Regions from separate parts of the Providencia sp. PROV003 genome, predicted to be linked through region 1. Evidence: predicted binding sites of a transcription regulator. Region 1 holds the regulator's gene; the other holds the start of a gene.
What was found. Region 1 encodes LexA, which represses DNA repair genes until DNA is damaged. Its sites were predicted from a motif close to TNCTGTATGTACATACAGNA; they were not measured.
Positions count from the first base shown of each region.

Region 2: the regulator LexA is predicted to act here: its motif matches at 5,223-5,242, upstream of M1F14_RS16050 (metal-dependent hydrolase).

Region 1 covers NZ_CP096369.1:243,564-254,102, reverse strand. The annotation lists gene ubiA (4-hydroxybenzoate octaprenyltransferase) at 1-853, shown strand, start outside; gene plsB (glycerol-3-phosphate 1-O-acyltransferase PlsB) at 939-3,440, opposite strand; gene M1F14_RS01040 (diacylglycerol kinase) at 3,567-3,941, shown strand; gene lexA (transcriptional repressor LexA) at 4,077-4,694, shown strand; gene zur (zinc uptake transcriptional repressor Zur) at 4,892-5,407, opposite strand; gene M1F14_RS01025 (fimbrial protein) at 6,347-6,943, shown strand; gene M1F14_RS01020 (fimbria/pilus outer membrane usher protein) at 7,037-9,523, shown strand; gene M1F14_RS01015 (fimbria/pilus periplasmic chaperone) at 9,558-10,295, shown strand; gene M1F14_RS01010 (fimbrial protein) at 10,364-10,539, shown strand, end outside.
Region 2 covers NZ_CP096369.1:3,484,938-3,495,476, reverse strand. The annotation lists gene M1F14_RS16080 (AzlD domain-containing protein) at 1-178, shown strand, start outside; gene M1F14_RS16075 (YegP family protein) at 240-428, opposite strand; gene M1F14_RS16070 (hypothetical protein) at 727-1,050, opposite strand; gene M1F14_RS16065 (LLM class flavin-dependent oxidoreductase) at 1,326-2,330, shown strand; gene M1F14_RS16060 (YkgJ family cysteine cluster protein) at 2,425-2,811, opposite strand; gene M1F14_RS16055 (L-cystine transporter) at 3,059-4,450, opposite strand; gene M1F14_RS16050 (metal-dependent hydrolase) at 4,632-5,207, opposite strand; gene hxpB (hexitol phosphatase HxpB) at 5,399-6,064, opposite strand; gene M1F14_RS16040 (YniB family protein) at 6,347-6,886, shown strand; gene M1F14_RS16035 (fructosamine kinase family protein) at 7,038-7,907, opposite strand; gene M1F14_RS16030 (metal ABC transporter permease) at 8,270-9,136, opposite strand; gene M1F14_RS16025 (metal ABC transporter permease) at 9,129-10,019, opposite strand; gene M1F14_RS16020 (manganese/iron ABC transporter ATP-binding protein) at 10,016-10,539, opposite strand, start outside.

The DNA of each region.
Region 1 (10,539 bases):
GACGCTAAGTAAATGGCATGCATACAGCCGTTTAATGCGTATAGATAGGCCCATTGGTTCACTATTACTCTTGTGGCCAACGTATTGGGCATTATGGATTGCAGCTCAAAGCACACCAAGTTTACATCTTTTGATCGTGTTTACTGCAGGGGTGTTTTTTATGCGTGCCGCAGGTTGCGTCATTAATGATTTTGCCGATCGTCATTTTGATGGTCACGTAGAACGCACTAAGCATCGGCCACTCCCTAGTGGGGATGTGACTGAAAGGGAAGCTAAAATACTGTTTGCGGGGCTTGTTGGCTTTTCCTTCTTACTCGTTTTAACGCTTAACTCAATGACAATTTGGCTATCTATTGCGGGCCTAGCTTTAGCATGGGTGTATCCTTTTGTTAAGCGAGTCAGTCATTTACCTCAGGTAGTATTAGGTGCTGCATTTGGTTGGTCAATTCCGATGTCGTTCTCTGCAGTCAATGAAACACTGCCTCTGGTGTGTTGGTTATTATTCTTAGTGAATATTATTTGGTCTGTGATTTACGATACACAGTATGCCATGGTTGACCGTGATGATGACTTAAAAATCGGTGTGAAATCGACAGCAATCTTATTTGGCCAATATGACAAATTAATTATCGGCTTATTGCAATTGCTGATGGTGGGTTTGCTGGTGGTTGTAGGTTCTTTAGCAGGCTTAGGGATAACTTATTATCTTTCTTTGGCGCTTGTTGCAGGGTTATTTATTTATCAACAACAACTAATGGTGAACCGCGAGCGTGCTCCTTGCTTTAAAGCCTTTATGAATAATAATTTTGTTGGTTTGATTTTGTTTATTGGCATTATGGTGAGCTATTTTTAGCGAGTAAATCATTTTCCATGAGCCAACAAAAAAGGTAATGTTTTTCAACATTACCTTTTTGCTTTATGGGCTTCACAAAACCGAACTAGTCTTTTTCTGGCTCAGTAGTTTGTGCCGTTACCTCGGGTATTGCTTCTTTCTTTTCTTCTGAAAATTCATCAGCTTGGCTAACACTTTCAATGGTTAAACGAATTTCTGGGGACATTAACCGCACAAGGACTGCATACAGTTTCTTGGCGTTAGTGGTAAAAATATCGTTTTCATTATTATCGATATAGCCTTCTTCTCTAAGCGTTTCAACGAGAGTTGAAAACACTGCTTTATCAAAGAACTCAGGGGCGTTAATACCGTGCAGCACAGAAAGGCGTTGAGCAAGGATGCGGCTTTCTTTTTCCAACGTATTACGGCTGATTTCAGGGCTGGCATTGAGTAATGACAGCGTGATTGCGTAGCGCTGTAGTGTTTCACGGACACCTGCTGCTAAGAGCTGTAATGGACGAATACGGCGTGGGTTCAACACTACCATATCGTCGTCTCTTAAGCAGATAAGCTTTTGATTATTCAGTTCATCAATTAGAGTATCTACCGTTTCACGCAGCTGTTCATCGTTATAACGCATAAACAATTCTGCTTTTAGGAACGGGTAGATTTGGCTCACTTGATAGTAAATTTCTTGACGGCTGATGCGTTCATGATGCAGCACAATACTGGTTATTAATGACGGTAGTACCAGTAAGTGATGGATATTGTTACGGTAGTAGGTCATTAAAACGGCATTTTCGCGAGGAAGAATAATAATATCCCCCATGCTGTCTTTTTCTACCTCGAATTTATCCATCTGCAATGCATGTTCGAGCAGTTGTTCCGGCGTTTTATTAGGCGTTGTCGCATCAGGCGTATACGGCACATTACGTAATAATTGCAGGTAACATTCCACTTGCTCAATGAGTTGTTCACGTGTTAATGAACGTTGGCGTGAGGCCAGTAAAGCCGTTGCACATAAATTTATCGCGTTAGCGGCGGCAGCATTATTGATATTTACCATAATGTTATCCGCTAACGAGCTAACTGTTGGGTTTAGCCACGATGGGCGCTGTGGCTCAATTGGATCAATTGAGTCACGCCAATCTGGGACACGCTGGTTCAGATAATGAGAAAGAGAAATTGGCTGACCAAAGTTCACATACCCTTGACCTAAGTTACGCAGTTTGCGCAACCCGCGGATCATGGAAAATAAACCTTCTTTCTCTTTTTCTGCCCCGCGCAGTTCTTTTGCGTAGGTCCCTACCTCCATTACGTGTTCATAGCCAATATAGATAGGCACAATAGTAATAGGGCGTGAGTCGCCACGTAGCATGGCTTGCAGCGTCATTGATAGTGTCCCGGTTTTGGGCTGCAATAAACGGCCTGTTCGGGAGCGCCCACCTTCAACGAAATACTCGATAGAGTAACCACGAGCAAACAGTTCACTTAAATATTCACGGAAAACCGTGGAATACAATTTGTTGCCTTTAAAAGTACGGCGGATAAAAAATGCGCCAAGACGGCGAAAAATCGGACCGGCAGGCCAGAAGTTTAGGTTAATACCAGCAGCAATGTGCGGTGGAACGAGACCTTGATGGTAAAGAACATAGGAGAGCAGTAAGTAGTCCATGTGACTTCGGTGGGAGGGCACATACACAATTTCATGACCATCTTGCGCTAATTGGCGAACGCGCTCAGCATGCTGCACGTTAATACCTTGATAGAGGCGGTTCCATGTCCAACTGAGCACACGGTCAGTTAAACGCACGGCTTCATAGGAGAAGTTCGCAGCAATTTCTTCCATCATATTCACTGCGTTTTGCTGCGCTTTTTTCAATGGAATTTTTTTACTGCGTGCTTCGTCTTCGACGGCTTTTTCAATTGCTTTTGAGGTCAGAAGCTTATTGAATAGTTCATAGCGGGCCGGCAGTTTCGGGCCAACCGCAGCAAGGCGCTGGCGTGAATAGTGAATACGGGCGACACGTGCCAGTTTATTGGCAATAATGGTGTCAGTACCGTGGTCCTGAGCCATTTTCCCAATAGAAACGGGTGGCGATAGGCGAACAAAACTGTCACGACCTAACCACAGGATAGCAAAAAACTTTTGCACCCCATTTAATAGTTTCAGTGGTGGTGCAGGGGTATGCCCTTCACGACCAGGAGAGCGCCCGAACATTACAGACGCGGGTAACATTTGAATATCTAGATTAGGGTTGTTTTTGTGCAAATCTAAATAAGCATGGAATGTTTTGACGGAATCTTTACGCGGGTCCGGTGAATAATAGCGAAATACGCGAGGGCCATCATCGATAAACACATAAGCAGGGAGCTTAGTGCCATTGATGTCGTTATCAACCAAAGGGTCAGGTAAACCGATAGCCAAGCATTGATGCCGTAGCGTTAGGAGGTCGGACTTAGAGTGGTAAGGCAATACATACAGTGTTGGCCTGTTAGTATCAAGCTGCAACTCTGCAATGGGGTCCGATGGAATTAGTTTACTTTTTACCAATAATTTAAGTGGTAAATTCAACGTGTTGTAATATATTTTACGCCATAGTGACATAAATGATTATAGCCTCTTGTTAACAATGCTGCGCAATCATACCAGAAATCTACTGGCAGATCTGTTACTGACAATTCACTTTGACCGTAAAAATCGATTATTGTTTGTATTTTTTAAGGAATAAATATGGCAAGTCAAACTAAGGGCTTTACCCGTGTAATTAAAGCCGCGGGATATTCCCTTAAAGGGCTAAAAGCCGCTTGGGTAAACGAAGCGGCTTTTCGTCAAGAATCTGTTGCAGCAGTAATTGCGATTATTATCGCCTTTTTCTTAGATATCAGTTATATAGATAGAATACTGCTAATTAGTTCAGTGGTGCTGGTGGCGATTGTTGAGCTATTAAATAGTGCCGTAGAAGCTGTTGTTGACCGTATTGGTAGTGAATACCATGAGCTTTCAGGCCGCGCGAAAGATATAGGCTCTGCCGCAGTGTTTGTCAGTATTGGTTTAGCACTTTTTATTTGGGCTCTGGTTTTATGGCAACGTTATTTTGCCAGCTAGTTAATAAAAACAGTTTAAAGTCGAAAAAGAAGTCAATCGATAACAAATGCCTAAATTCAGCAATTTAACTGTTCCAAATCTTCATTTACCTGTATATACTCACAGTCTGACTGTATAAACAAACAGGGGAACGGAATGAAAGCACTGACGGCTCGACAACAGCAGGTTTATGATCTGGTGCGTGATCACATTTCGCAGACGGGTATGCCTCCTACACGTGCTGAAATAGCAGCAAGCCTGGGTTTTCGTTCGCCTAATGCGGCAGAAGAACATTTAAAAGCCTTGGCTCGCAAGGGTGTAATTGAAATTGTTTCTGGGGCATCACGGGGTATCCGCTTGCTTCTTGAAGAAGAAGCTGATGATCAAGGGCTACCTTTGATTGGGCGTGTTGCCGCTGGCGAACCTTTATTAGCGCAAGAACATATCGAAAGTCACTATCAAGTTGATCCAGAACTCTTCAAACCTCACGCAGATTTTCTATTACGTGTGAATGGTATGTCGATGAAAGACATCGGTATTATGGATGGTGACCTACTAGCGGTTCATAAAACACAAAATGCACACAATGGCCAAGTGATTGTTGCGCGTATTGATGATGAAGTGACTGTTAAACGCTTTAAACAGCAAGGTAATCGTGTTGAGTTAATTGCTGAAAATCCTGAATTTGCACCAATTATTGTCGATTTACGCGAACAAAGCTTCACAATTGAAGGTTTAGCGGTTGGCGTGATCCGCAATAGTGATTGGTATTAATTCTTAAATTATCAGGTTGGTAAGCGGTAAGTTGACGCTGCTTGTTTGATAATTCAATGATTGCTGGCAGATTTCAAATTGATGTGTAGAGATCTGCCTGCTTTACTTGTTCCTTTTCTTTTGTCTCTTTTCTTTGCATCTCATCGAATATTCTTTTCTTATATAAGCAACACCGTTAACTCTACCACTTCTATTTATTACTTTTTCTTTGTAGTAATAGGCTGTTGATGGTCATGGTGGCAATGTGCGTGATCTTGGCAGCTATCAATCTCATCACAGTTTTTACATAAGCCATGGTTTTCAACCACAGTATGACGCAAACGGAACTGGTTGGTTTCCGCTAGGCTGATAATAGCGGCTTCAATGGTTGTGCAATCACTTTCAGTTACGCTACCGCAGTGGTCACAAATTAACATCACTGAAATATGGCTAGGGTTATCAAAGTGGTGACAAACGACATAACTGTTGGTTGACTCTATTTTATGAATAAAGCCTTGTTCCATTAAAAACTCAAGCCCACGGTAAACGGTAGGGGGCTTTGCTTGTGGTTCAACTTCACGTAATAAGTCTAATAAATCGTAGGCACTGATAGCACCGTGTTGTTGCGCGATAAGGCGTAATACAGTTTCTCTCTGTGGAGTCAATCTAACGCCTCTTGACTGGCAAATGCGTTCTGCCATTACCAGTATCTTATCTTCATTCATTTTTTTCATTTTACTGACCCCAACTTCGAAAACAAAGTATCAACTATGGTAACAAGTTTATCATAGTTTTCTGACTGAAATAGCTTGAAAAGAAAAAGTGAAAGGATGAAGACAGCTATCTAGCTAAGCTTTGTTAGATAAAAAAATGAAAAATAAAATTTATAACTCATGAAGGAGATAAAGAAGATATTTTTATATACAGCATTATCAATATATAAATAACAAAAATTAAACATTTAATTTTTAAAAGGGTAACTAGTCTAAAACAATTCTTTGAAACTAAGTGTTACCTTTTGATATAAATTTTAATTAAGATTTATCTTATCTGAAATTTTATTTTTCCTATAAATGAGTGATAAAATTTTTTTTCCTTGGATTTTGTTCAATTAAGTTACTATTTATAGATTAAATATATTAATTTCCTCTGCTGTATAGTTTTATATTTTAGTGGCTAATTTTGTTTATTTTGAAATATTTTGAAAATCTTATAAATAGAAAGTGAAGATTTTATATAAATTTTCCTAAATGACATATTTGATTCATATATAAATGAGTTGTTTTGGTTTTTTATTTTATATTTAAGTGAATATAGGGTTATTATTCTATATAAACTCACCTCAAGTGTGATTTTTGACAATATATATTGAGATTGTAGAATTGACATCAGAAAGAATTGAAGCGTATGTATAAATATTCATTTAGTTTTCTACGTCAATTTTTAAAAGTTACAGCGAAAATTGAGTTGTTAATTAAAAAGCAAGAAAACTAGTGTAATGGATTTACGTTTTTAAAAAAGATGATAAATGAGAAGGACCTTATTTATATATAACCCTCTAATCTGAAAGAAGTTTATAAAGCTGGAGTGCTGAAAAACTTTACTGATAAGCGCAAATTATCAATAAAAATCAGAAAGAGGAAAATCCTTCCTACTTATTTAAGGAAATGTTTATGAAATTGAATAAATTAGCATTAACTCTAGCTATTGGTTTTGGGATTGGTTTCTCTGGAGCTGCATTAGCTGAAGATCCTGTCGTTCCAGCAAAAACAGTAGAAAGCTCACAAGGTGAAATCCGTTTCACTGGTTTCATTAACGATGTTCCATGTTCAATTGATGCAAATAACCTAAAACAACTAGTTGAGTTTGGTGAAATCGCATTACATGAACTGACATCAAACCAATATCGTTCAGACAGCAAAGATTTCGATATCGTATTGAAAAATTGTTCAACTGAAACTTACAAAAACGCAAAAATCACGTTTACTGGTCCAACAATCTCTGGATTCCAAGGCTTTACAGGTGAATTACTTGGTTTAGGCGGAAAAGTTAAAAACGCAGGTATCGTAATTACTAACGGTGCAGACAAAGTTGTTGAATTTGGTAAAGCATTCCCAGGTACTGGTGACGGTTATGCGTTAAATGCAGGAGATGGCAAAGAAACAACTCTACATTTTGCAGCATATGTTAAAGGTAATGAAGATGCTAACGCTAAAGCAACAACGGGTAGTTTCAATACTGTTGCTAACTTCAAAATCGTATATCAATAAGACTTATTTGAGTTAGATAAATAGAAACATGTGGCGTATGGAAGGCCATATGTTTCTATACCTTTTTACTTTGTTTGATAGGCGCATAATTAAATGAAAAGCATAAGACTCAATTTAATTACAAAATTAATGCTTTTAATATTAACGCCGATGTTTGTATTTTCCGAAGAGGCTATTGATTTTAACACGGACTTTCTTGAAACAGACAGCACTGAAAATGTCGACTTCAGTAAATTCTCTCACGCAAATTATATTCCTCCTGGAAATTACTCATTAGCGGTATCTGTTAATAGAGTTAAAATTTCTATGGAGCAACCTATTATTTTTTTTACACCTGATTATGACGATAAAATATCTCTTGCATGTATTACACCAGAGCTTTATAAGCAACTCGGTTTACAAAGTAATTGGAGTAAAAAAGTAACGTGGTTGCATAATGACCAATGCTTAGATATTCGTTCTATTCCTGATATGAGTATTCAGGGTGACTTAGCAAAAAATAATGTCGATATAAATATTCCTCAAGCATTTATGGAGTATCAAGACCCTAATTGGGATCCTCCATCTCGTTGGGATGATGGTATTTTAGGTGCGTTTATTGATTACAATGCAACTGGGCGTATTGTTAATAAGCGTACTGGTGATAAAGGGACTGAGTCTGGTATTACTGCGACAGGAACCATGGGGACAAATATCGGTGCATGGCGCGTTAGAGCAGACTGGCAGACTCAAAAGGGTGAGTTAAATAAAGGTGGCCAATCATGGTCATGGAACCAACTTTACCTGTATCGCGCAATTCGAGCGTTAAATTCACGCTTAACATTTGGTGAGCAATATTTATCTTCTGAATTATTCGATAGCATACGTTATGTGGGAGCGAGCTTAGAAACTAATGAATCTATGCTTCCACCTCGTTTACAAGGGTATGCCCCTGAAATTGCGGGAGTTGCAAAATCAAATGCAACGGTGATTGTTAAACAAGATGGCCGAATTATTTACCAGACAGAAGTAAGCCCTGGTCCATTTAGAATTCAGGATGTTAACTCTTTTGGAGGAGGGACATTAGACGTCTCTGTTCAAGAACAGGATGGTAATGTCACAAATTATAAAGTTGAAACTTCGAGGTTGGGAACATTAACGCGACCAGGGCAACTTATTTATAAACTTGTTTTGGGTAAGCCAAGTAAAAATGAGCATAGTACTCAAGGGCCTGTATTTAGTTTAGGTTCTTTATCGTGGGGAGCAACAAATAACACGACTGTTTATGGTGGGGTTTTAGGTTCTTCAGAATATCAAAATATTGCGTTAGGGATAGGGCGTGATTTCGCTCCATTTGGTGTGCTTTCAGGTAATATTAGTGTATCTAGAGCGGAGATGGGAAGAGCGGATAATCATCGTACTTTGACAGGGAACTCCTATAATTTAACATATTCTAAACAGTTCGATGATATCAATAGCCAAATTACATTTGCAGGCTATCGATTTTCTGAAAGAAACTATATGAATATGAGTCAATTTATTGATAGGCGTTATAATGATAGCACGATGGATAGTGGTAAAGAATTATATACCATTATATTTGGTACGGCGTTTCCTGAATATAATACAAATATGTATTTAAATTACTCGCATCAAACTTATTGGAACCGTTCTTCAACTGACCAATATAACCTAACGGTTTCTAATTATTTTGATATAGGGAAAATAAAAAATTTAAGCTTAAGTTTAACTGCATATAAAACCAAATCTCATCAAAATGATGATAATGGCGTTTATTTAAATTTAAATGTGCCATTAAATGATAATCAAGCAAGTATTAGTTATTCAGGCTCATTTTCTAGTAATAGTAGTCATAATGTCAATTACTATGACCGTATTAATGAGCGAAGCACATATTCTATTTCTGCGGGAACGTGGGATAAAAATAAAGTAACGACATCAGGTATGTATAACTATGATGGTGATGCAGCACAAGTTAATATCAATGGAACGTACACTCAGGACAATCAAACTGCATTATCTATGCAACTAAAAGGTGGGCTAACAGTTACTCCAGAAGGTGGAGCATTGCATCGTAATACCTCAATAAATGGAGGGTCAAGAGTCTTAATCGATACGAATGGTATTGAGGGGATCCCTGTTCGAACTGGAGTAACACCCATTAAAACAAATCGTTATGGTAAGGCTGTTATCACAAGTATCATGGATTTCAACCGTAATAATTTACGGATTGATATAAATAGCATACCGGATAATGCCGAAGCATTGGATTCAAACCAATATGCAACCTTAACTGAGGGGGCGATTGGTTATCGGAAATTCAATGTGATTAAAGGTGAAAAAATATTAGGAACTATCAGTTTAGAAAATAATAGTTATCCACCTTTTGGATCATCCGTTATCAATGAGAAAAATATTGAAGTTGGAATTGTATCAGATAATGGGTTTGTTTATTTAGCAGGTATTAATCAATCAGATATCCTTAAAGTTAAATGGGGTGATAAATCATCATGTCATATTCAAATACCTGAAAAAATAGAAATTGGCATGGAAAAAACAATATTATTACCATGCAAATAATTATAAGTAATGTATTAACGTCAACGGTGAAAATATGAATATAAGTCTAAATGCTAAAATAGTAACAGTAATGAGTTTGTTTTTATTAATGCAATCGGCTTATGCGGCTATTGCGCTTGATAGAACTCGTGTTATTTATAATGAAAATGATAAATCGGTGAGTATGGGGCTTACAAATGAACACTCAACAAGCCCATACTTAGCACAAGCATGGATAGAAAATGATAATAATGAGAAAGTTACATCGCCTTTTATTGTGACTCCGCCGGTTCATAGAATAGAAGCAAATTCTAAAAGTCAAATTAAAATCCAATCTTTGCCAGCTATTTCTCAGTTACCAAAGGACAGGGAAAGTATCTATTATTTGAATGTACGGGAAATTCCACCACGTAGCGAAAAGGCCAATGTTCTACAAATTGCATTACAAACAAAAATTAAGATTTTTTATCGACCGATAACGATAATGATAAAAGAGCGTATGGAATTTATCCCACAAGAAAATAATATAAAAATTGTTAAGCGTGGTGCTGATTATTTAGTAAAAAACCCATCACCTTATTTTTTATCAATTACTAAATTGAAAAAAGGTAATACAGACGTTACAAATTTTGAGCCAGTCATGATAGCCCCTTTTGATGAATCCAGTTTAGGTACGGTTTCTGGAGGCTTAGGCTCTATGCCAACCTTAGTTTATCTTAATGATTTTGGTGGTGCGGTTGATTTGAAATTTAGTTGTCAAGCAACAGAATGTTCCGTAGTACCTAGAAAATAAGGCTAATGATTATGTCCATTAATTTTATGATATCCAGAAAAAATGTAATGCGGATATTGGGGGTTTTAATGACTTTTAATATATCAAATGTATTTGGATTTTCAGGATTCTTATATATTGATATTAAAGGTGAAGTTTTATCCAAACCTTGCACAATCAATAATGGACAAACCATCGAAATAGATTTTGGCGATGTTATGACGACTCGTGTTCAAGGTGAAGTTTATAAAGAGCCCATAGAGTA
Region 2 (10,539 bases), 1.4 Mb from region 1:
AATTATTATTTTGTTTTCTGTGGCCGTAACCTCTACATTATTTTCAGGAGAACAGTTGTCGGATTGGCAAAAAATAGTAGGGGTGTTAGTTGCAGGCGTACTTACATGGTATAAAAAACCATTTATTGTCATAGTCTTGTCTGCGGCAATTGTCACTGCGCTACTTCGGTTAATTTAGAATACAACTAATTGTAATTAGCGCGATAAAGCCCCTACCTAAAGAAAGTAGGGGCTATCAATTAAGCGGTTAAGTCTTTAATCGTCTCAGAAGGGCCATTGGTTTGTACTGACGCAATACCTTTTAATGCAGATTGTTTAGATGCATACATTTCACTTGTCGCAATGATCTCATGGTTAGCTGCTTTTAAAACGAAATAATAAGGCTGAGCAACATCTTTGGTGGATTTTTTTAATTCATAATACCCCATGGTAGGCTCCTGACTTTTGTGGTTAAAAATATGAAAACCGAGGAATAAATCATAAGCAGCAAATAAATATCTGCTTAAATAAGGTTAGTCGCTATTAGGTATTATTACTAGAAGAGGGGATAAAATTCAGAAAAAGTTCAAAAAAAAGCCCCTGATAAACAGAGGCAATCGTAGGATATATAGAACTCTTTATTATGTGGCTAAGATATCGGCTTCTATCTTATAAGGCTAGTCGATTATAGTTATCGATAAAAAAGGTTTTGCCGATAACGCCATGTAAGTTAACTGATATAGCTTACTACTGGGTTACTGGTGTATTGTTAGCTTTAGGCATCGGCATTGGAGTTATGTTCTTAAATTCAGGGACTTCCATCACGGTTACTTTAACCATGTAGCGTTTGCCATCTTCAATTTTAGGTGTATTATCCGCCAGCTTTTTTATTGTTTCATTTGGGGTAGTTGTCTGTTCCGCCACGTTATAAACCATATTATGGTGATTGCCATTTCCCATATGTTGACGTGGCATGTGGTTATTCCCTCCATTGCCGATGTTTGCTGCTGTCGCAGCAAAGCCGATAGACATTAACGTTAGGGCGAATAAACTGGTAGTTATTTTTTTCATTGCGATTTCCTTTATATTGGTGATGAACCAATAGTTAACCAATTGATTTCCACCCGCAATCGCTTTTACCTCCGCTGACTGAAGCTCCTTAATTACTGCACTTTTTGTTCAATCTTAATTCATATTCATGAGAAAACAGTGGGTTAGTAGACTTTTTTTTACATTTTTAGACCTCTTGTGCTAATGGGAACTTAAGCACTGGAGACATCAAATCGGATAGTCTACGATGGTAAGTTAGGTTCTATATCAATAAAACCCTAACAAAGTGAGCGTATATGTCTGATAAAAAAACACCCCTTTCTTTGCTTGATTTAGCACCAATTATTCAAGGTTCCACAGCCAAGGAGGCTTTCGCTCATTCCCTTGATATCGCAAAATTAGCGGAAAAATTGGGTTATCACCGTTATTGGTTGGCAGAGCACCATAATATGACAGGGATAGCTAGTGCTGCGACTTCAGTGTTAATTGGCTACCTTGCCGCGAATACTCACACTTTGAGACTTGGTTCTGGGGGCGTCATGTTACCGAACCATTCACCATTGGTGATAGCCGAGCAATTTGGCACACTTAATACGTTGTATCCTGAGCGAATTGATTTAGGTATTGGGCGAGCTCCTGGAAGTGACCAAAGGACAATGCAAGCATTACGTCGTCATATGAATACGGATATTGATAATTTCCCGCAAGATGTAGCACAAATCGTGAGTTGGTTTGATGCAACTAACCCAGAGCCTGCGGTACGCCCGGTTCCTGGGTATGGTGAGAAAATCCCCGTATGGCTACTTGGCTCAAGCTTATACAGTGCGAGGTTAGCGGCTCAAATGGGGTTACCATTTGCGTTTGCTTCACATTTTGCACCGGACTTGCTGCTGCAAGCACTTGAGGTTTATCGTGCTAACTTTAAGCCATCATCACGGTTGTCAAAACCTTATGCCATGGTCTGCATTAATATTATTGCGGCAGACACCCAGCGCGAGGCCGAGTTTTTATTTACGTCGATGCAACAAGCTTTCGTTATGTTACGCCGAGGTCAGCCATCGCAGCTTCCCGCCCCTGTTGAAAGTATGGAAAACATTTGGTCGCCAGCAGAGGAATTTGGTGTGCAACAAGCATTGGGGATGTCATTAGTGGGGGATAAAACTAAGGTGGGTTACGGTTTACAAACCATTTTACGCCAAACTCAAGCCGATGAAATCATGGTAAATGGTCAAATTTTCGATCATCAAGCACGTTTATATTCCTTCGAGTTAGCTATGCAAGTCATGAATGAAATTGTTTAAATTAGCTTCATAGCATTTGTTTGCAAGAGCGCGGGCAATCAACTTTTATTCATAACCAGAAAAGATAACCCAGAGAACTCTGGGTCATTGACGGTTAGCAAGCGATTTGCGGGTGGTGAGGCTCTAAAGGCGGTAAACCATGCGCTGCTCGCGCTCTGTCACAGGCTTCATTATATATTCCATCCTGCCAAGATTGCTCAAATTCACGACACGGCGTAGGCCTTTGAGCATAAATGGAACAAGATACACATTTGCCTATTGTGCCTTCTAGGGCGGTACAACGGGTGTTTTGTTTTTGGTTAGTACCCTGCATACAGCTCATAAACGGCGTAATCTGCTCAGTTAAATGTTGGGGAACAACACCGCCGCCGCTTTCGGCTTCAGCCCAATAAAATGAGACACGAAAATAGGCGCAACAAGCACCGCAGCTTATACAGGGGTTATCTGAAGGATCAGTTTTTAGTATATGGACATTAGTCATATTAAAAACCACAAATAAATGTTGATAGAATTCCCATAGAAAATGGGATGACGCAACACAAGCAGGAAGCCCAAGAAAACGTTGCTCAGATTTTATTATCTAATGTTATGTTAGTTGATGGCAATAATTTTCAGTATAAAAGCCCGTGTTTTATTATTAAATGCAGGGTTAATGTGATTAATCATAAATTTACAGCAATAAAAAACCTGCTAATAAGCAGGTTTTTGTATCGATGAGTGTTTAAAAACTAGACATGTTTTAATTCGCCATCATCGTCTTGGTTAAATACGGTTTTATCCGTTTCTCCCATAAGTTGGCTCGTCACCGTACCGGCGGTCATTGAACCACTGACGTTTAATGCGGTACGACCCATATCAATTAATGGTTCAACAGAGATTAATAGTGCGACTAAAGTGACGGGTAGCCCCATTGCTGGCAACACAATTAATGCTGCGAATGTTGCGCCACCACCGACACCAGCAACCCCCGCTGAACTGATTGTGACAATACCAACTAACGTTGCGATCCAGAGGGGATCAAATGGGTTAATCCCCATTGTTGGTGCCACCATGACGGCTAACATAGCAGGGTAAATACCGGCACAACCATTTTGACCAATGGTTGCCCCAAAAGAGGCAGAGAAACTGGCAATAGATTCAGGAATACCGAAACGACGAGTTTGTGTTTCAATATTTAATGGAATACTTGCTGCGCTCGAACGGCTCGTAAATGCAAATGTTAATACAGGGCCTGCCTTCTTAAAGAATTTAATTGGGTTTAAGCCGGTAGAGGTAACCAATATACCGTGTACAACAAACATGATGGCTAGTGCCACATAGGATGCGACAACGAAAGTACCCAAGTTAATAATGTCGTGAAGATTCGAACTCGCAACCACTTTAATCATTAGCGCCATAACACCATAAGGGGTTAAACGCATCACTAAGCGAACTAACTTCATCGCCCATGCTTGTAATACATCAATTGCTGCTAATGCTTTTTCACCGCGCTCTTTGTCATCTTTAAACAGTTGTAAAGCGGCTACCCCTAAAAAGGCAGCAAAGATAACGACACTGATTATCGATGTTGGATTAGCACCGGTTAAATCTGCGAATGGGTTTTTAGGGATAAAGGATAAGATTAACTGAGGTACAGTTAAGTCAGAGACTTTACCAATGTAGTTACTTTCAATAGCGGATAGGCGGGCTGTTTCTGGCTGGCCTTGGACTAGGCCTTCAGCAGTCAAACCAAATACGTTAGCAATTAAAATACCAACTAATGCGGCAATAGCCGTGGTAAACAACAATGTACCAATGGTTAAAAAACTAATTTTACCCAGTGATGACGCTTTATGTAGCCTTGCTACTGCGCTTAAAATTGAAGCAAACACTAATGGCATAATTACCATTTGTAATAGCTGAACATAACCATTACCAACAATATTAAACCATAGAATGGAGTCTTTTACCGTTTGATGACCACTGCCATAAACTAGGTGCAGTATAACGCCATAGGCGACACCAAAAACCAGACCTACTAACACTTTTTTAGATAGGCTCCAGCCTTTAGCTCCCAGTTTTGCCAACAGTATTAGCAGTGCTACAAAGCCGAGCACATTAATAATTAGAGGAATATTCATTCCGAACTCCAAATCATATTTTTATAAGGTATGTTACTTGCCCTTTAATCCTTAATGGTTATAAGGATTTAGTTGCTTCAAACAACTGGTTATATGTTATCAATAGAAAAAGCACATTTCTTATATCAAATAGTAATAAGATAGTATTATTCATACTTACAGTATATGACAAAACTTTAATTTAGATAGCAAAGTGAGTATCTAACTGATAATGAATGTATTTTATCACATTCTCAATTTGGCTATAAAAATCCAGTTGGTATCCAATAGGCAAAAAACAGGCACAAACCGTCAAAATAACAGCAATAAAACGCTCTGTTCGTTTGCTATTTTTCCCTCGAATGATGGGAAAACAAAAACGTTGAGGTAATGGCCATAAAAACGGTACACCAGATGGTGTAAGCATATCGGCGATTAGGTGGCTGAGGTAACCTAATAAAAAGGCTTGAATAAGGTCATTTGGCACTTGCCATTCTACTGGCATCCATTGATAACAAGCTGCCATTACTAGTAACCATGCAACTAAGCTATGAGTAAAACCCCGGTGACCGCAGAGTTTAGAAATTGGTAATGAAAAAATGCGTAGCAACCTGCCGGGAAGAGATGAAGGGTGGTCAATATCGGGCAATAACGCGCCTAATAATGCACCCGGAACCATGTGTAGCCAATCACCTTGAGCAAGCTCAGGGGTGAGTTGAAGTTTATGGGCCATTATTAAAGAGGCGACGGAAAAAAGCAGATGCCCTTCAGCAGTCATGGTGGATAAAATACCATCTGTTTATCTATACAGTTAATTGGCAGTATAAAGTGTTTGAAAAGAATATGATAGAGGCAGAAAGGTAAAAAAACTCTTATTTATTAGCAAATAAGGAAAGGATTTTATATTTTTAAGCAAATCCCCTACCTAAGTAGGCAGGGGTGAGTGATAATTAATCAACATACTGATTCTTAACGTAAATGCTCAGCCTTTAACTCATTCAAAGAGGTGAGTTTGATATCGGCTAAGCCAAAGCGAGGGTCATTAAAATGCTGGCTATCAGGCACAACAATAGAGCGCATTCTTGCAGCCTTCGCAGAAATCATACCGTTAAAAGAGTCTTCCAATGAAACACAATTAATTGGTTTAGTTGATAATTCAGAGGCTGCTTTAAGGTAAACTTCTGGGTGTGGTTTACTCATCGGTAAATCCGCTGCGGAAACGACGGCAGAAAAGTAGTCACGAATATCCAGTAAGTTTAACACTTTTTCTAACATGTACAGGGGGGAAGCTGAAGCGAGGGCTATTTTTAGATCCATCGAGCGGCAAAGTTCCATCGCATGTTGTACGCCTGGCAAAATGGGGCGAGTTTCTTCAACTAAGCCAACAACTCGGTCAATAATTCGTTGTTTGGCTTCTTCTTGGCTACATCCTTGCCAAGGGGAAGCGTGGTACCAAAGTTCAACCACATGGTCAATACGTAAACCCAGTGTATCAGGCAGGGTATCTGCAATTGAAACGTCGACACCAAGTTGTGAAAAAACTTCAAGTTCAGCCTGTGCCCAGAAAGGTTCCGAGTCGATCAATAAACCATCCATATCAAAAATAACCGATTGGATGGGAAGGTTATGGTACATATCAAAACTCCATTCAGGTCGTATTAATTAACGAGCCAACTATAGTACCAGCAAAGGGCTAATATTCGTATTAATTGACATCAGTATTATCAGCTTTATGGCAAGATAATTAGGCATTCTGCGCGATAAATCGCCTTGAACCCAGGATGTTAGTATGTTGAACATTCTGAAAGTCGAATTATTACTATCAATAATGAATTGAAATTTGGAGGCATTTCATTATTTCAGCTATTATTAGCCATGAAAGTTTATCAAGAATAATAACTCTGAGGAAAAGCAGTAATGAATTACCACAATGCCAATTATGTCGCGATCGGCAAACGTATTTTTGGGTGGGTTGTTTTTCTGGTAGCATTAATTTCGACGTTAGCGTCTTTAATTAAACTTGCTGGCATGAAAGGGCTTGCAGGTGAAGGCATTAATGCGGTTGCCAATGACTTTATTAAATTAATGGCTGAAATGGTACGTCAAACGACACCGTTTTTAAATTTCTTTTGGAATAACTCACCAGTGCCTCAAGTCGCGAATGGCTTTTCAGGTAGCAATATTGGTTTTATCATTATTTTTATCTTTATTTTTGTTGGGCTAGCGCTTAGTGCTTCAGGTTTACGTATGTACCGGCAAATTAAATTTATCCGCGAAAGCTTAGAAGACCACGTGATTATAGAAAAAGCGAAGGGGTTAGAAATTTCCAAAGAAGAACTCGAAGCAAAAGTGACTATTCCACGGCACACTATTTTTACACAATTTTTTATTCTTTATTTTTGGCCTATTGTTTTAGGAATTGCCTTGTATTTTCTATTACGTTTCTTGAACTGGTGATTTTCAAATTTTACGTTATGAGAGTGTTAGCTGTGTTTAGCGACTCGGGGCACATACTTAGGTATGCTCCCCGAGATATCAGTATTTACCGCTAATTCATAACGCAACTTATTTGGCTGGTTGATACTTTGTGATTAGAGTTGCTAAAAAGTTATTTTTCGTTGAGTAGGTTATCTACAATAGTACGTGCTAATTGATAACTTTGTTCATTACCAAAAATATGGGCTTGATTGATTAAATAATACAACTGGTAAATGGGTTGCCTATCTAAAAAACCATTTGGAAGTGGCCAAACGCTTTGGTAGCCATCAATAATTTGTATTGGTAATTCTTTATATAGTGGGAGCATAGCAATATCACATTCTCTATCTCCCCAATAACATGCTGGGTCATAAAGTACGCCATCAATTTGATGGGTGATAGAGCAGTTAGCAGGCCATAAATCGCCGTGTAAAAGAGAGGGTTGGGGTTGGTGACCTGCTAGCTTGTGTTTAACAATATCGACAATTTGCTGAATATCGGCAAAAACCATCCCTTTTTCTGAGGCAAGTTGTAATTGTAAGCCAATCCGCTTTTCTGCAAAGAATGAATTCCAGCGCTTTTCCCAACCATTGGGCTGAACCACAGTGCTTAGCATGGTATCAAAATCAAACCCATAGCTGGGTTGCTCTTCCCATTGATGTAACCTTGCTAATTGTTGACCAAAGTGCCAAGCGTTGGTGCTATCAAAGGGTTTAAGAGGAAAATATTCGAGAAGAAGAAAGCTGTGGTGTTTGTTACTACCTACACCATAAACCTTTGGTACAGTTATGGTTTGGCTTTTAGCGAGCATTTCAAGTTGTTCGGCTTCTTGCTTGAACAAAGGTAAAAATTCACGCCGATTTTGCTTAATGAACACGGTATGGTCGCCGTAGTCAATTCGTAGCGTATGGTGAATATCACCACCAGAGAGAATGACTTTGTTACGTAGCTCTGCCTCACCTAAGTGTTCACTTAATAAACGACACATTGCTTGCCACATGACTCACCTCGCCTCTGCTTTGGTATTCATTAATACAATACTATAGTGATAATTTAGGAATTAACAGTGATAATTGTTTAAAAATAAGAGGGTATCACGAAAAAACTGAATAATTATCAGGTATAAAACCTAAATCTAGGTTATTGCAGAGGCGGTTCGGTTTACTTGTTTTTTATTAATTAACCCCGAGGTCTGCTGGAGAAAATAATTAACCATTTTAATAGTGTTGTTAGTTAATAATTTTATCAATAAAAGAGGAGGGATATCAGTATGCCAAAGTGTTTGTATGTTATCTTTATTCAGAAAGGAAAAAGCTGAACTTATCATACAGCGGTTCAGCTTTTATTTTTTCTCTCAATGCATTATGCGGTATGCATACTTTGAGGGTTAGTTTGGTTTCTTTTTCGAGCTAACACTAATTTGCTATATAACAGAGCAATTACAAAATAAACTGCTTGAGTAACTACAATTGTTGGCCCAGTGGTAGCGTTGATATGGAAGCTTAGAATAGTTCCTATCACACTTGATGTTACCGAAGCGATAATCGCGACAACGAGCATTTTCCCGAAGCTCCGACACAGAACAAACGCAATAATTCCCGGTGAGATCAGCATGGCAATAACCAGAATGATCCCAACAGCTTGCAGTGAAGCGACAATGGTTAATGCAAGTAAAGACAGTAAACCATAATGAATCAGCTTGACGGGTAGGCCAATCACACGGGCTTGGTTTGGATCAAAGCAATAAAGCATAAAGTCTTTACGCTTCAGTAAAATAATTGCGATGGTGATTCCGGCAAACAGTAAAATCTGTTTAAACTCACTATTGGTTATCCCTAAAATATCACCAAAAAGAATATGTGTGAGGTGCTGCTCAGTATCGATTTTGGCAAACATAACCAAACCAATGGCAAACATACCTGAGAAAACGATCCCCATAACCGTATCTTCTTTTATTCGGCTATTTTCTTTTAAATAACCTGTTGCAACAGCACAGAATAAACCCGAAGCAAATGCCCCAATAGCGAGTGGGATACCTAATACTGAAGCGATAATAATACCCGGCAAAACAGCATGGGAAATAGCATCCCCCATTAGTGACCAGCCCTTTAACACCAAAAAACACGAGAGAATAGCACAGACGGTCCCAGTGACTATTGCGGTAACGAGTGCTTTTTGCATAAATGGAAATGCAAACGGAGCCATCAATACGTCAATAAAATCACTCATGAGATGCTCCTTGTTGGTGTGATTGGTGGAGCTGGGCGACTTCTTTCCTTGCCTTACGGCGTGAAGCAAAAATACCGTGTTTAGGTGCAAAGAAGAATGCCAGCAGGAAAATAATGGTTTGTAATGTGACGATAAGACCACCAGTAGCACCATTAAGGAAATAGCTGATATAAGCACCAACTGCGCTCGTGACTGTGCCAATGGTAACTGAAATTATAAGTAAGCGCTTAAACTGATCAGTTAATAAATATGCGGTTGCTCCTGGGGTAACTACCATGGCAATAACTAATATAGCGCCAACAGTTTGTAATGCTGCGACCGTACAAGCACTTAATAACGTGAAGAAAATAATTTTCAGACGTAACGGGTTTAACCCAATAGAACGAGCATGGCTTTCATCGAAAAAGACGGCTAATAAATCTTTCCATAGACATAGTAAAACGATGAATGAAACACCGATAATAATTTCTACTTGTAAGACATCAGCATCAGCAATGCCTAAAATATTACCGAAAATAATACTTTGCACATTTACTGAAGTCGGGTTTAAAGAAACAATCAATAAACCTGCAGCGAAAAATGTGGAAAAAATAAAGCCTATGACAGCATCTTCACGTAACCGCGTTAAATGTTTTATTAATGTCATGGCAAGTGCCGCAAGGATACCAGTAAAGAAAGCCCCCGCAGCATAAGGTAAACCTAACGCATAAGCACCAGCCACGCCTGGAACAACGGAGTGGGAAAGTGCGTCTCCCATTAATGACCAGCCCTTTAACATCAAATATGCAGATAAAAAAGCACAGACTGCACCGACAATGGCGCTTACCCAAATGGCTTTTACCATAAAGTCATATTGAAAGGGCTGTAATAACATTTCAATCATTCGGAACCCTTAGTTTGATTTTTTCGAACTGGCGCATCATGGTCATGACCATAGAAGACAGCAGCTCTTTCATCATCGGTAATAACAGTAACAGAACGCGGGTCATCGTCGTCATGAAGTTCTTGACCTGACAAGTTGATATGGCGCAAGACCCCACCAAAGGCTTGTTGTAAATTTCGTTGTGTAAATGTGGTTTCGGTCGGACCACTCGCCAATACAGTGCGATTAATTAAAATCACATGATCACAAAATTCAGGAACACTCCCTAAATTATGGGTTGAAACTAAAATCAGGTGCCCTTCATCCCGCAAACTGCGTAATAGGTCGATAATGGCATTTTCTGTTTTAACATCAACACCGGTAAACGGTTCATCAAGTAATAGAACTTTACCTTCTTGTGCGAGAGCCCGAGCGAGAAAAACCCGTTTCTTTTGACCACCGGAGAGTTCGCCTATCTGACGATGCTCAAGCCCTGTAAGGTCAACTCTATCTAGCGCCATTTTTACGGCATCTTTATCTG